Pyxidicoccus xibeiensis: one gene and its partner. The protein of the gene in region 1 interacts with the protein of each later gene in a pairwise test. Links are inferred from orthologs where the notes say so. Each region holds a gene or a part of one and is shown in the gene's direction. Other genes may lie near its edges. The genes, in order: LXT23_RS39135 and LXT23_RS26140.

The links.
Region 2: the proteins of LXT23_RS39135 (region 1) and LXT23_RS26140 interact in binary tests that used the Escherichia coli proteins (3 or more experiments, as listed by UniProt). The link is inferred for Pyxidicoccus xibeiensis from one-to-one orthologs.

The regions. Positions count from the first base shown.
Region 1 is NZ_JAJVKV010000013.1:235,702-242,406, reverse strand. Bases 2,143-5,141 are described here. They hold LXT23_RS39135 (TlpA family protein disulfide reductase), read left to right. Parts: upstream 2,143-3,364; coding sequence 3,365-3,919; downstream 3,920-5,141. Other genes in these bases: LXT23_RS39125 (alpha/beta hydrolase family protein), read right to left, coding at 5,139-5,141; LXT23_RS39130 (zinc ribbon domain-containing protein), read left to right, coding at 3,965-5,137; LXT23_RS39140 (heme lyase CcmF/NrfE family subunit), read left to right, coding at 2,143-3,365. Outside these bases: cytochrome c biogenesis protein CcsA, read left to right, coding at 1-662; LXT23_RS39150 (hypothetical protein), read left to right, coding at 665-847; LXT23_RS39145 (cytochrome c maturation protein CcmE), read left to right, coding at 853-1,341; more of LXT23_RS39140, read left to right, coding at 1,338-2,142; more of LXT23_RS39125, read right to left, coding at 5,142-6,017; LXT23_RS39120 (peptidoglycan-binding domain-containing protein), read left to right, coding at 6,674-6,705. UniProt on the Escherichia coli protein: Involved in disulfide bond formation. Catalyzes a late, reductive step in the assembly of periplasmic c-type cytochromes, probably the reduction of disulfide bonds of the apocytochrome c to allow covalent linkage with the heme.
Region 2 is NZ_JAJVKV010000005.1:891,347-897,991, forward strand. The notes cover bases 1,591-4,529. They hold LXT23_RS26140 (protein-disulfide reductase DsbD family protein), read left to right. Parts: upstream 1,591-2,308; coding sequence 2,309-3,751; downstream 3,752-4,529. Other genes in these bases: LXT23_RS26135 (SPFH domain-containing protein), read left to right, coding at 1,591-2,247; LXT23_RS26145 (tRNA-uridine aminocarboxypropyltransferase), read right to left, coding at 3,755-4,369; LXT23_RS26150 (hypothetical protein), read right to left, coding at 4,366-4,529. In the rest of the region: more of LXT23_RS26135, read left to right, coding at 160-1,590; more of LXT23_RS26150, read right to left, coding at 4,530-4,914; LXT23_RS26155 (DMT family transporter), read right to left, coding at 5,030-5,908; LXT23_RS26160 (sugar phosphate isomerase/epimerase family protein), read left to right, coding at 6,038-6,645. UniProt on the Escherichia coli protein: Required to facilitate the formation of correct disulfide bonds in some periplasmic proteins and for the assembly of the periplasmic c-type cytochromes.

The DNA.
Region 1 (6,705 bases):
TGGCGGTGGGCTGGTACCTGGGCCTGGCCTGGGCACCGCCGGACCGGGAGATGGGTGACGTACAGCGCATCATGTATGTGCACGTCCCCCTCCAGTGGATGGCCATGGTGGCCATGACGGTCAACTTCGTGGCGGCCGTCGCCTACCTCTTCAAGGCGAGCTGGAAGTGGGACTCGGCGGCGGAGGCGTCCGCCGAGGTGGGCCTGGTGCTGGGCACCGCGGGGATGATTACCGGCGCCATCTGGGGCCGGCCGACCTGGGGCGTGTACTGGTCCTGGGACCCGCGCCTGACGACGGAGGCGATTCTGCTGGTGACCTACACCGGCTACCTCGTGCTGCGGCGCTTCGTGGAGGACCCGGACAAGCGCGCGACGTGGAGCTCGGTGGTGGCCATCATCGGCGCCATCAACCTGCCCATCGTGTGGTTCTCGGTGCGCTGGTGGCGCAGCCTCCACCAGGTGCAGTCCACGCCCAAGACGGTGGACCCGGAGATGGTGCTGACGCTGCGCATCTCCGCCTTCGGCATGCTGGCGCTGGCCATCTACTTCATGATGGTCCGCTACCAGCAGGCCCTGGCCGAGCGCCGGGCCGAGGTCGCCCTGCCGGAAGCCCTCGGTGACGCGGGCCTTCCCCCCGCCCACAACTCCTCGAAGGTGGCCTGAACATGACGACCCTCTCGACGCTTCTGATGCTGGCGGCGGCCCCGGGCCAGGTGGGCAGCGGCCGCCTCGTGGGTGGCTGGGGCTATGTCTGGGCCTGCTACGCCGTTACGATTGCCTCGCTCGCTCTCTACGCCCTGTCCCTCTGGGTTCGCCGTCCCGGGGCCTCGCCCGACGCCAAGGAGTAACCGCCATGACGCCCGTCGCCCGAAACCGCATCATCGCCCTCGGGGCCCTGCTCGTGGCAGGTACCGGCCTGGGGTTCGTGGCCTTTGGCAACATCGGTGAGAACCTCGTCTATTACTGGAGCCCCTCGGAGATGCTGTCCCAGGGGAGCCGCGCCTATGACGCCACCATCCGCCTGGGCGGCGTGGTGGAGCCGGGCAGCATCCAGTGGAACGCGGAGCACACCACGCTGCACTTCCGCGTGGCGGACGACAACAAGGAGGGCGCCAAGAGCGTGCTGGTGCGCTCCACCGAGACGCCCCCGCAGATGTTCCGCGACAAGATTGGCGTCGTCGTGGAGGGCACCTACGACAAGTCCGGCGTCTTCAGCTCCAACCGGCTGATGGTGAACCACTCCAACGAGTACCGCGCTCCGAAGGAAGGCGAGGAGCCGCGCAAGTGGCAGGAGACGCTCTCCGACGCCACCACCGCCTCGGCGGGCACGGGGGCGAAGTGAACGGGACTGTTGGATATGGCCTGGTGCTCGGAGGGCTCGCGTTCGCGGCCTTCGGCGCCATCGTCGGGCTGGTGAGCGGGCTGCGCCGCAGCGAGGCGGGCTTCCCGTGGGTGATGCGCGCGGTGTGGGGCTTCGCGGCCTGCATGGTCGGCGCGAACCTGGTCATGGTGAACGCGCTCGTCACGCACGACTTCAGCGTGAAGTACGTGGCGCAGGTGGGCAGCCGGGACACCCCGCTCTTGTACACCGTGGTGTCGCTGTGGAGCGCCCTGGAGGGGTCCATCCTCTTCTGGGGCTTCATCATGGCCGGCTACATCGCCGCCTTCGCCTTCATCCACCGGCGCGAGCACGCGCGGTACATGCAGCTGGCGCTGGGCACCATGCTGGCGGTGGGCGTCTTCTTCGCCTTCCTCATCGCCGGCCCGGCCAACCCGTGGGGCGCGGTGTCCCCGGTGCCGGCGGACGGCCCCGGCCCCAACCCGCTGCTGCAGAACCACATCCTGATGGTCATCCACCCGCCCATGCTCTACCTGGGCTACGTGGGCATGACGGTGCCCTTCGGCGTCGCGGTGGCGGGCCTGCTGCGCGGCGAGATTGGCGAGGCGTGGATGGCGCCCCTGCGTCGCTGGACGCTGGTGGCGTGGCTCTTCCTGTCCATCGGCATCATCCTCGGCGCATGGTGGGCCTATGCCGTGCTGGGCTGGGGCGGCTACTGGGCGTGGGACCCGGTGGAGAACGCGTCCTTCCTGCCGTGGCTGACGGCGACGGCGTTCATGCACTCCACCATGGTGCAGGAGCGCAAGCGGATGCTGAAGCTGTGGACGCTGAGCCTCGCGCTCGCGTCCTTCGTGCTGACGATTCTCGGCACGTTCATGACGCGCTCGGGCATCTTCAACTCGGTCCACTCCTTCACGCAGTCGGACATCGGCCCCACGTTCCTGGTGTTCCTGGGCGTGCTGCTGGTGGTGTGCATCGGCCTGCTGGCCTCGCGCGGCCACCTGCTGGTGCCGGAGGGGAAGCTGGCCTCGCCGCTGTCGCGTGAGACGAGCATCCTGGTGAACAACCTGGTGTTCGTGGCCATCACCTTCACGGTGCTGCTGGGCACGCTGTACCCGCTGGTGTCCGAGGCGGTGCGCGGCATCCGGGTGAGCGTGGGCGAGCCGTACTTCAACAAGATGGCGGTGCCGGGCGGCATCGCGGTGCTCTTCCTCATGGGCGTGGGCCCGGTGCTGCCCTGGGGCACGCCGGACAAGGCCACGCTGCGGCGGCAGTTCATCATCCCCGCGGTGGTGGGGCTCATCGTCACGGCGGCCTGCTACGCGGCGGGGCTGCGGGGTGTCTATCCGCTGCTGACGTTCGGCCTGGCGGGCTTCGTCACCGTCGTCACCCTGCGCGAGCTGGCGACGCCGGTGCGCGTGCGCATGTCCGAGCGCCGCGAGGGCCTGTTCACCGCCCTGATGACGAGCGCGTCCAAGGCGCAGCGCCGCTTCGGCGGCTACGTGGTGCACCTGGGCATCGTCCTCATCATCGTCGCGGTGGCGGCCTCGTCCGCCTACGTGGAGCACACCTCCGGCACCCTGAAGAAGGGCCAGACGATGGAGCTGGACGGCTACCAGATGAAGTACCTGGGGCTGACCAGCGGCGAGGAGCCGCACCGCACCTTCGTCGCCGCGCGCCTGGAGGTGACGCCGCCGGGCGGCGAGGTGATGGAGATGAAGCCGCGCCTGAACTACTACGAGCGCAGCTCGGACCCCATCGGCACCCCGGCGGTCCGCGAGACGGCGGGCGAGGACCTGTACATCTCCCTGATGGCCTTCTCCGAGCAGGCCGGCACGGCGAGCTTCAACGTCTGGGTCTTCCCGCTGGTGGGGTGGATCTGGTGGAGCATCCCCCTGCTGGTGCTGGGCACGCTCATCGCCATCTGGCCGCGCCGCAAGGCCGCCATGGCCATGGCGGGCGCCACCGTCGAGGTGGGCGCCGCGCCGCCGCTGGCCAGTGGTGACGCTGAGCGGGGGGCGGCCTGATGAAGCGCTGGCACATCCCCGTGGGCTTCGCGCTCGTCTGCATGGCCCTGCTCTTCGTGCTCTACAAGGGCTTCGGCCGCAACCCGCACGAGGTGCCCTTCATGATGACGGGCAAGCCGGCGCCGGCCTTCACGCTGCGCGCGCTGGACAGCGGCGAGAAGGTGAGCCTGGAGGACCTGAAGGGCCGCCCGGTGGTCATCAACTTCTGGGCGTCCTGGTGCGGGCCCTGCATGATGGAGCACCCGGTGCTGGAGTGGGGCTCGCGGCAGTTCGGCTCGCAGGCGGTGTTCCTGGGCGTCGTCTTCGAGGACACCGAGGACAACGCGCGCCAGTTCCTCCAGCGCAACGGGGCCAGCTTCCCGCAGCTGGTGGACCCGCGCTCGCGCATGGCGGTGGACTACGGCGTGGCGGGCGTGCCGGAGACGTACTTCATCGACCCCCAGGGCGTCATCCGGGGCAAGCACGTGGGCCCCATCGACCCGCAGACGCTGACCACCCGCATCCGCGAGCTGACGGGAGAGGCCCCCGCCGCCAACGCGGAGGCCGCGCGGTAGTCCCCCTCGAGTCAGCGAGCCTTCCGTCAGTGAGGTAGAGAAGCCATGCGGTGCCCGGAGTGTGGCGAACGAGCCGCGGATGCACGGCTGAAGTACTGCGAGAACTGCGGCGCGAAGATGCCGGCGAGCCCCCAGCAGGGCACCGGCGCCCGCCCCGCGCTGCGCTCCTCCCGCCCGAGCCGCACATCCGAGGAGCCGGCGTACGCCGCGGAGATCCTCGACGAGGTGGAGGAGCACTCGCGGCCCCGTGTCGTGGGCGACGCGCCCGAGCTGGACGCCGAGGACAAGACGGACCCCGGCCAGGCGGCACGGCCCGCCTATGAAGGTCCGAAGTGGCTGGCCCACGTCCCGGCGCACTCGCCGAGCGTGCTGGGCGTGGGGCTCCTCGCCCTGGCGGTGGTGCTGTCCGCCCTCCCCTTCTTCGCCGGCGCCGGGGTGCCCGGCACGCTGCTGGCGCTGGTGGCCGGCGCGCTGCTGGTGACGCGCGAGCTGCACGAGGCGGGCGAGGCCCCCGGCTTCACGCAGGCGGTGCCCCCCGTGCTGCTGCGTCCCGAGGTGGCCGCGGTGTCCACCGTCGTCCTCGCGGCCATCGCCGTGAGGATGCTGGGCCTGGGCCTCTCCCCGCTGCTGTGGGTGGCCGGCGCGGGGCTCGTCGCGTACGACCAGTGGCGCAAGGTGCTGGCGGGGCCGGACGGCGCCCTGGCGTGGTTCGAGCCGCGCCAGCTGCTGCGCATGCCGGACGTGGTGGCCCTGGCCGGCGTGACGCTGTGCCTGCTGACGCTCTTCGGACCCTGGGCCGTGCTGACCACGGGCCTGGACGCGATGCCGGACAACGCGCCCGTGCCGCAGGGGCCTCCGGAGCTGCGGGTCATCAACTCCCGGCGCCCCTCGGACGACGTGCTCTACACGCGCGGGGGCGACGTCGCGATGCTGTCCGGCTGGGACTTGCCGGCGTCCGTGCTGGTGGAGCTGGCGCTGCTGGCGGTGCTCGCGCTGCTGGCGCTGCGGCCGGACGTGGCGCGGCCGTCCTGGGCGCGCTTCGTGCCCGCGGGCGCCGTGGGCCTGAGCCTCGTCTGGGCGGCGCTGAACATGCGCCTCGGCGTGGGCCCCATCGCCTTCGTCATGGGGCTGGGCGCGGTGGGCTTCGTCGCCTTCCGCCAGCTCCGAGGGGAACAGCCGCTCCCCCCGGAGCCAGAGCCGGCGCCGTACGAGGACTGAACTACGGCGTGGTGAACTGCGTCAGCCAGTTCAGGTTGGTGCGCAGCGACCACGGCGCGGTCCCGCTGCGCCACGTGGAGTCCAGCGTGAGGCCGATGCAGCCGCTGTTGCGCATGTAGCAGTGGTCGGCGGTGCCATCCGCGACTTGCGAGTCGTCGATGATGTACCAGCCGCTGTTGTTGCTCCGGAAGCAGGACATGGCCAGCGGGCACGACAGGCCCGTCATCTCCGTGCTCTGGCTGCGCACGCCGGACGCGGTGGGACCGACGAAGGCGTCCTGCTCGCCGTTGACGATGCGGAGGCGGTCGCTGGGCAGCGCGCGGTTGCCGTCCGCGACGCAGGAGCTGAGGTTGTAGATGGAGTACTGGACGCCCGCGCCCAGGCCGTAGGCGGCGCGGACGCGCGAGTCGTGGTTCTTCGCCAGGATGGCCATGATGGAGCCCTGGCTGAAGCCCGACACCACCACGCCCTTGGAGCAGTCCGCCTTGGCGCGCGAGCACAGCCGGCTGATGGCGCTGGAGGAGCGGCCGGCGTCGTAGATGCAGCGGGAGCGGCTGTTGAGCGTGGAGCACGAGCCGAAGCTGCCGTTGTCATATTCCACCGTGGCCGCGACATAGCCGCGGGCCGCCATCTCCTCCACCGCCGCCAGCGCCGAGGAGTGGTCGTATTGCTCGGTGGTGCCCACGGTGTACACGAACACCGGGTAGCGGCCCGAGGCCGCCGGCTCGCGGCCCCGGATGCTGTACGTCGTCCCACAGATGGTGCCGCTGCCGCCCGAGTACGTCGCGGTGAAGCTGCTCAGGGTCTGCGCCTCCGCGGAGGGCATCCACACCAGCGCCAGGAACACGCCAAGGAGAAAGCTCGGACCTGCCGTCTTCATGACTTCACCTCGTGTTGTGGGTAGGGATTGACTCGGGACATCGACAGACACAAACCGGCCTCACGGCGCCAGGCTCGTTGATACACATTAAGAACTCCGACACGACGTCTGTCCATACCTATTTTTGCCGGCTAGCTCGTTTTCCTGGTTTGGTTCCGCACTGCGAAACAGGCTCATTGGCCTGTGTATCTGTTTCGGCCTGCGGAACGGATTCCCGAGTGAAGCCGCCCCGGGTTTCGCTGGGTGGAACACCTCGTTTCGCCACGCGGAAGAATTGAATGCATTGCATCTGCAATTGATTACCGACTGCCTCCCAGCACCTGCTTCACCGGGGACAGGGGGGCTGGCGCGCTCCATCTGTCTTGCATTGGACAGAGCGAGGGAGAGGCGCCTGGGGCGTCACGCAGCGATCACTCGGTCCACCTGTCCGGCCATTCCTCCGTCGCCTCCCCGACCCGGCAGGTTCAGCTGAGTTAACCCAACCAACAGAACGCGCGATTCGTCCTTTTCGGTTGCGCTGCGTTCCGTGGGTTCGCGTACCTTGGCGCCGCCTTCATCACGGTGACAGCACCAGCGCGAGTCCAGGCACGGGGGAACGCGGCATGGTCAGCCCGAGGGTGGCACCCATCCGGACAGGAAGTACGAATAGCTTCACCTTGAAGCAGCGACGCCTGCACGTCGTCCTGCT
Region 2 (6,645 bases), on another replicon or contig:
AGTAGGGAACGCCGCGCCGTCGTGGATCACTCCGGGTGCGCCGTCCTGGGGCAGGGTGCACTGGAATGGCGCGGCCCTTTCGCTCAAAGGCCTGATTTCCCGGTGGGCCCTGCCTTGGCCGGCTGCCTGCACAGGGGGAGGTGCGCAAGGGAGGCAGGCATGAGCGCGAACACGAAGCAGGCGGCCAGGTCGAAGGAGTCCCCGGAGTCCGGTGAGCGGGCGCCACTCGTCCGTGTAGAGGGCGGAGGGGGCGGCGGACGGCTGGAGCAGCCGCGCCATGTGGACGGCTGGCGCACGGGCAAGCCGGTGGAGGACCCGGAGAAGATGAAGCGCTGGGGCCTGGTGACGGCGCGGCCGAGCGAGTTCCTCGTCCACATGCGCCGCGGCCGGGTGCGCGAGGTCAGCGGCCAGGGCGCCAGCTGCTTCAAGCTGCCGGGTGACTCGGTGGCCATCGTCCCCACCAGCATCCAGCGGCTGCAGTTCACCGCGGACCAGGTGACGAACGAGAAGGTCGGCGTGCAGGTGACGGGCCTCGCGGTGTACCGCATCGCGGACCCGCTGGTGGCCTTCCGCATGCTCAACTTCTCCTTCCCGGAGCGGGCGCAGGAGAAGCTGGCGGAGCTGCTGCGGGAGATGTTCGTGGGCGCGGCGCGGCGCCTCGTGGCGAACATGTCGGTGGAGGAGTGCCTCTCCAAGCGCAAGGAGGGCATCGCCGCGGAGCTGATGCGGGAAATCGCTCCGGTGGTGGCGGGCCGGGGCAAGCTGGAGGACCAGTCCGACGCGGGCTGGGGCGTCATCCTCGACACGATTGAAATCCAGGACGTGCGCGTCCTGTCGTCCACCGTCTTCGAGAACATGCAGGCGCGCTTCCGCCGCGAGCAGGAGCGGCAGGCGCGTGAGGCGGAGCTGGCCAAGGAGCGCTTCGTCCACCGCGAGGAGACGGAGGCCGAGCGGCAGCTGAGCCTGCAGCGGCTGTCCGCCGAGGAGGAGGTGCGCCAGAAGCGGCAGGTGGCGGACGAGCAGGCCCGGCTGGAGGCGCTGGCGGTGGAGGCGCGCGTGGCCGAGGCGAAGCTCGCCCAGGAGCGCACGCTGAAGCAGGAGCAGGCCACGGTGGAGCGCGAGGTGGCGCTGACCAAGCTGGCCGCGGAGCAGGAGGTCCGCCAGAAGAAGCAGGTCTCCGACGAGCAGGCCAAGCTGGAGACGCTGGCCGCCGAGGCGCGCCTGGCCGAGGCGAAGATTGTCTCCGAGCGCGCGCTGTCCACCAGCCGCGCGCAGGTGGAGATGGAGAAGCTGCAGCGCGAGCAGGAGGCGGAGGCCGCCCGCCAGCGCATGGAGCTGGAGCGGCTGAAGCGCGAGCAGGAAGCGGACGTGGGCCAGGCGAAGCTGGAGCTGGAGAAGCTCAAGCTGGCGCAGGAGGCGGAGGCCGCGCAGGCGAAGGTGGAGCTGGTCCGGCTGCAGCGCGCGCAGGAGGCGGAGGCCGCGAAGTCGCAGATGGAGCTGGCGCGCCAGCAGCGCGAGGCGGAGCTGGCGCTGGCCCGGCAGGAGCGCGAGCAGCAGCTGGAGCTGGCGCGGCTGCAGCGGGAGCAGGAGGCGGAGGCCACCAAGGCGCGCATGGAGCTGGCGCGCCAGCAGCGCGAGCAGGAAGTCGAGCTGGCGGCGCAGCAGCACGCGCAGGAGTTCGCGCTGGAGAAGCAGCGGCGCGAGCAGGAGCTGCTGCTGGAGAAGCAGAAGCGTGACCAGGAGGTGGACCTGGCGCGGCTCCGGGCCGAGCAGGAGGCGGACGCGGAGAAGAGCCGCATGGTGCTGGAGCGCATGCGCCGCGAGCAGGAGCAGGCCACGGCGCGGCACGAGGCCCTGCTCGCCGAGCACCAGCAGGAGGCGGAGCGGCTCCATGCCGAGCTCCAGGTGGTGCAGGCCCGCAGGTCCATCGTCGAGACGGAGGTGGCCATCGCCGAGCTGCGCGCGCGCAAGGACCGGGCGCACCAGGAGCTGGAGCTGGGCAAGGCGCGCGCGCTGCGCGACATCGAGAACAGCGTGAGCGCGGAGGTCATCCAGATGACCCTGGCGCAGCAGCTGCCCCAGGTGGCCGCGGCCTTCCAGCAGAAGATGGGCGAGGTGCACGTCACCGCGGTGGATGGTGCGAATCCGTTTGGCTACATCGCCGCCGCCGTGGAAGGCGTCATGGGCCTGGCGCGCTCCGCCGGGCTGAAGACGCCTGCTTCCTCGGTTGCTCCCACGGCGCAGTAGCCCGTAGCCCCGGGCCTGCGTATAGAAGGAGGGCCCCCGGGGAATACGGAGCAAAAGCGCGATGGACGCAAGGAAGCTGGGAGTGTTGGCCGTGCTGGCCGGTGTCGCGGTGGCCGTGGTTCCCTGGCTGCTGCCCACCGGCCCCAATGCCGGCCTGGACGCCGCCCGGTTCCTGGAGTCGGGCAGCCTGGCGGTGGGCGCCGCGGTGGTGTTCGCCGGTGGGCTGCTCACCGCCCTGACGCCCTGCGTCTACCCGCTCATCCCCATCACCGTGTCCGTCTTCGGCGCGCGGAAGGCGGAGGGACGGGGGAAGGCGCTGCTGCTCACCTCGTCCTACATCGTGGGCATGGGGGTGGTGTTCAGCGCGCTGGGAATCCTGGCGGCGAAGACGGGGCAGGCCTTCGGCGCGCTGCTGGGGCACCCGGCGGTGGTGACGGGGCTGGCGGTGTTCCTGCTGCTGCTGGCCACGTCCATGTTCGGGGCCTTCGAGCTGGCGCTGCCCTCGTCGCTGCAGACGAAGCTGAACTCGGTGGGCGGCAGCGGCGTGGCGGGCGCGTTCCTCATGGGCAGCGTGTCCGGCTTCCTCGCGGCGCCGTGCACCGGGCCGGTGCTGACGGGCCTGCTGGCCTTCGTGGCGAAGACGGCCAATACGACATTGGGCGCGGTGCTGCTGTTCATCTACGCGCTGGGCATCGGCGTGCCGTTCTTCCTCATCGGCGTCTTCACCGTGCGGCTGCCTCGCGGCGGCGTGTGGATGGAGTGGGTGAAGAGCGTGCTGGGCATCATGCTGGTGGCGCTGGCCTTCAACTACCTGAAGGACGCCTTCCCCTGGGCCCGGGACACGGTGAAGGGGCTGGGCGCGCAGGTGGGGCAGCTGCCCGGCGCGGCGCTCGCCGCGGCGCTGGCGGTGGTGGGCGTGCTGGTGGGCGCGGTGCATCGCTCGTTCAAGGAAGGGACGCGGGACTTCTCGCTGAAGGCGCTGGGCGTGGCGCTGGTGGTGGTGGCGCTGGTGCTGCGCGGCGGCGCGCTGGACGCGGGGCCGGTGGGCGCGCTGTGGGTGCGCCTGGGGCTGGCCGAGCCGCCGCGCGCGCCGTCGTGGCAGTGGCACCACGTCATGCCCGCGAAGCAGGCCACCTTCTCGCCGGAGGAGTTCGACAAGGTGCTCGCCCAGGCGAAGGCGGACGGGCGGCCGGTGCTCATCGACTTCTTCGCGGACTGGTGCGCGGCCTGCAAGGAGCTGGACCGCGAGACGTACCCCGCGCCGGAGGTCATCTCCACGGCGGACGAGGGGCAGTTCCTCAACATCAAGATTGACGCTACGAATGCCGAGGACGCGCTCGACGCGCTGATGGAGCGCTTCGGCGTGGAGGGCCTGCCCACGGTGGCCTTCGTGTCGCCCCAGGGCGAGGTGCTCACCAGGCCGCGCGTCACCGGCTTCCTGGAGCCCAGCCCGTTCGCCGCGGAGATGAAGAAGGCGCGCTGCACCGACGGGAAGACCTGCTGAGCCTCAGTCTCCGTCGTCCTCGTCGCAGCCGGGCATGGCGAGCCGGCCGCGGCTCATCATCACCCGGTCAATCATCACCTCGTGCAGCGCATAGAGGGGGCGGGCCACGTCCTCGCCCTCCAGGTGCGCCAGCGCGCCGGCGATGGCCTCCAGGGTGGACATGCCGTCCGGGTGCGGCGGACGGCGCAGGCGGCGGGTGTCCGGCAGGGGCGGCGGCAGCTTCAGCCCCGGCAGCCTGCGCAGGGCGGGAACCCGCTGCACCATGCGCCGTGCCTGGCCCCAGCTCCCGTCCAGGACGATGAGCCGCGCTGGCAGCGGCGCGTCCGGCGCGGGGGACTGCTGCGCGTCCGGGAAGAGCAGCCAGGTGCCGGGCGCGTCCAGCACCGAGGCGTCGAACGGCACGCCCGGCGAGCCGTAGGAGACGATGCGGCAGCGGGGCAGGGCGAGCGCCGCCATGCGCGCGGTGTTGGTCGACTTCAGCGTCTCCTTGTGGTGGCGGATGACGACCAGCTCCGTGCGCGTGGGGAGGCAGGGAAGCTCGGCGCACAGACACAGGAGGGTGGGCAGGAAGCAGCGCGGGCAGCGGCCAGCGAGGTCCTCGGGGGTTCTAGACCTCATTTCCCCTGACGATAGCGCTCCATCAGGGTGCGCGCCTCGCGCAGCTTCTCCTCGACGAAGCGGTCGTCCGCGTCCGGCTCGTAGTCCGCGTCGGGCAGGTCGAGGTGGAAGAGGGCGGACAGGCTCGTGGGGGCCACCTCCAGCCACTCGGCGGTGCGGTTGAGCGCGGCCTGGCGGCGGCCGGCGAACGTCTCGGGGCCGTCCTCGGGGCCACAGCGGCAGATGCGGGCCGAGTCACCCGACACGTCCACGTAGAGGCCCAGCACCTCAGCATCCAGCTCCGCGGCGAGCGCGCAGGTGGCCTCGCTGACGTAGGCCGCCATGGCCTGCGCGGCGGAGCGCTCCGTGAGCGAGCGGACGAGGAACACCTGCCACCCCGCCTCGGTGAGCGGACCGGCTTCCTGCAGCGGCGCCAGCTCCGCGGGCGGTGCCTGGATGCGCGAGAGCAACCGCCGCACGGGCGCCTCCAGCCGCTCGAGCCGGGCGCTCGAAGCCGGGCAGAAGAAGACCACGCGGTACTCACGGCTGTCAGCTGCGGTTTCCATAGGCATACGGCGTCGCCAGGAACTGAAGGACTACTGTGAGGGTGTCTCTGCTCGGCGGGGCCCAAGAGGACCAAAGGAGTCCCCGCGCATGCAAGGGGGGAATTGGGTGGACGGTTCAGGGCGCGGGGGCCACCTGGGGCTCCGACGCTGGAAGGATGAGCACGGGCGCCCGGCGCTCGGCGGCGACCCAGGCTCCCGCCACCAACACCAGCACGCCTCCCGCCATGCCCACCGGCGTCAGCGCCTCCGCGAAGACGGCCCAGCCCACCACCGAGGCCGTGAGGGGCTCCAGGTACGTGAGGGCGCCCACGGCGGCGGTGGGGACGCGTCGCAGGCCCGCGTTGAAGAGGATGTTTCCAATGAGGCCGCACACCAACCCACCGGCGAGGACGCGGAGTGCGGCTCCGTCCAGCGCGGGGGGTAGGGCCTCGCCGCCGAAGTAGAGCAGCAACATGGCGACGGAGATGGGCGCGTGCAGCGAGGTGACGGCGAGCGGCGAGTACGCGCGCGCGGCTTCCTTGGCGCCCAGGATGGTGGCCGCGCAGAAGATGGCGCTCCCGGCGCCCAGGGCCGCCGTCCGTCCGGAGAAGCCGCTCCCGGGCTGGAGGACGAGCATCGCCAGGCCGAGCAGCGTCACGGGAACGCCCACCAGCGCCCGTGTCGAGCGTTGCTCGCCCAGCACCCAGGGGGCCGTCACCGCCAGCAGCAGCGGGGTGAGGTAGTGCGTCAGCACGGCCACCGAGACGGGGCCGTTTCGCATCGCCGCGAAGAAGAGGGCCACGTTGGCCGCGTCCGCCACGCCAATCACCGCGAGCGCCGCCGTCGCGCGCCTGTCGCGCAGGGCCTCGCGACGCAGCAGGAAGGGGGCCGGCAGCGACATGGCCGCGAGCACCAGCAGTGCATTCTGCGGCCCTGTCAGCCCCGCGGGACGCAGGAAGAGCGCCCAGCACCCCCAGAGGGTGGCCCCGGCCGCGACCATGGCGAAGTACCGCACCGCGTGACTCCTGGTAACACCGGCGCACCCCAAGGCTCCGGCGAGGCGTAGCGTACACCAGTCACCGCGGGCGTGTGGTTTCCCCCGGTCCTGCTCGCCGCTGCTGCGCGCGTTGCTAGGGTCGCGACCATGCCGCTCCGTCAGCACCGTGCCCTGCTCGCGAGTCTCGTGGCCAGCCTGCTCACCCTCGCCTGTGGTGAGGAGCGCACGGGCACGCTCCCCAATCCGTTCGGGGCCTTCAACTTCACGCTCGAGTCCCGCACTCCCGCCGACCAGGTCGGGCTGCTCGACGCGTACGGGTACGAAGGGATGGTGTTGTTCTGGCCCGGGGAGGAAGGCTTCAACGCCTTCGCCGCCACGCAGCAGGTGCGCGGTGGCACGTTCCGCATGCGCGCGGTGCTCCTCGACTTCCACTTCGAGCCGGACTGGAACCGCGCCGAGCTCGACAGCCTGCTCGCTACGCTCGCGCCGCACGGCACGGACCTCTGGCTCATCCTCGGCAACCCCGCGAGCCGGCACGAGGCGAGGGTCTCCGCGGTGCGGGAGCTGACCTCCATGGCCACTGCGCGAGGCGTCCGCGTGGTGCTGTATCCCCACGAGGGGGCCGGGGTGGCCACCGCCGAGGAGTCGCTTGCGCTCATCGACGCAGTGGGCCTGCCGGAGCTCCAGACGTCGCTCCACCTCTGCCACGAGCTCAAGGCAGGCCATCGGGACCGGCTCGCGGAGGTCATCACCGC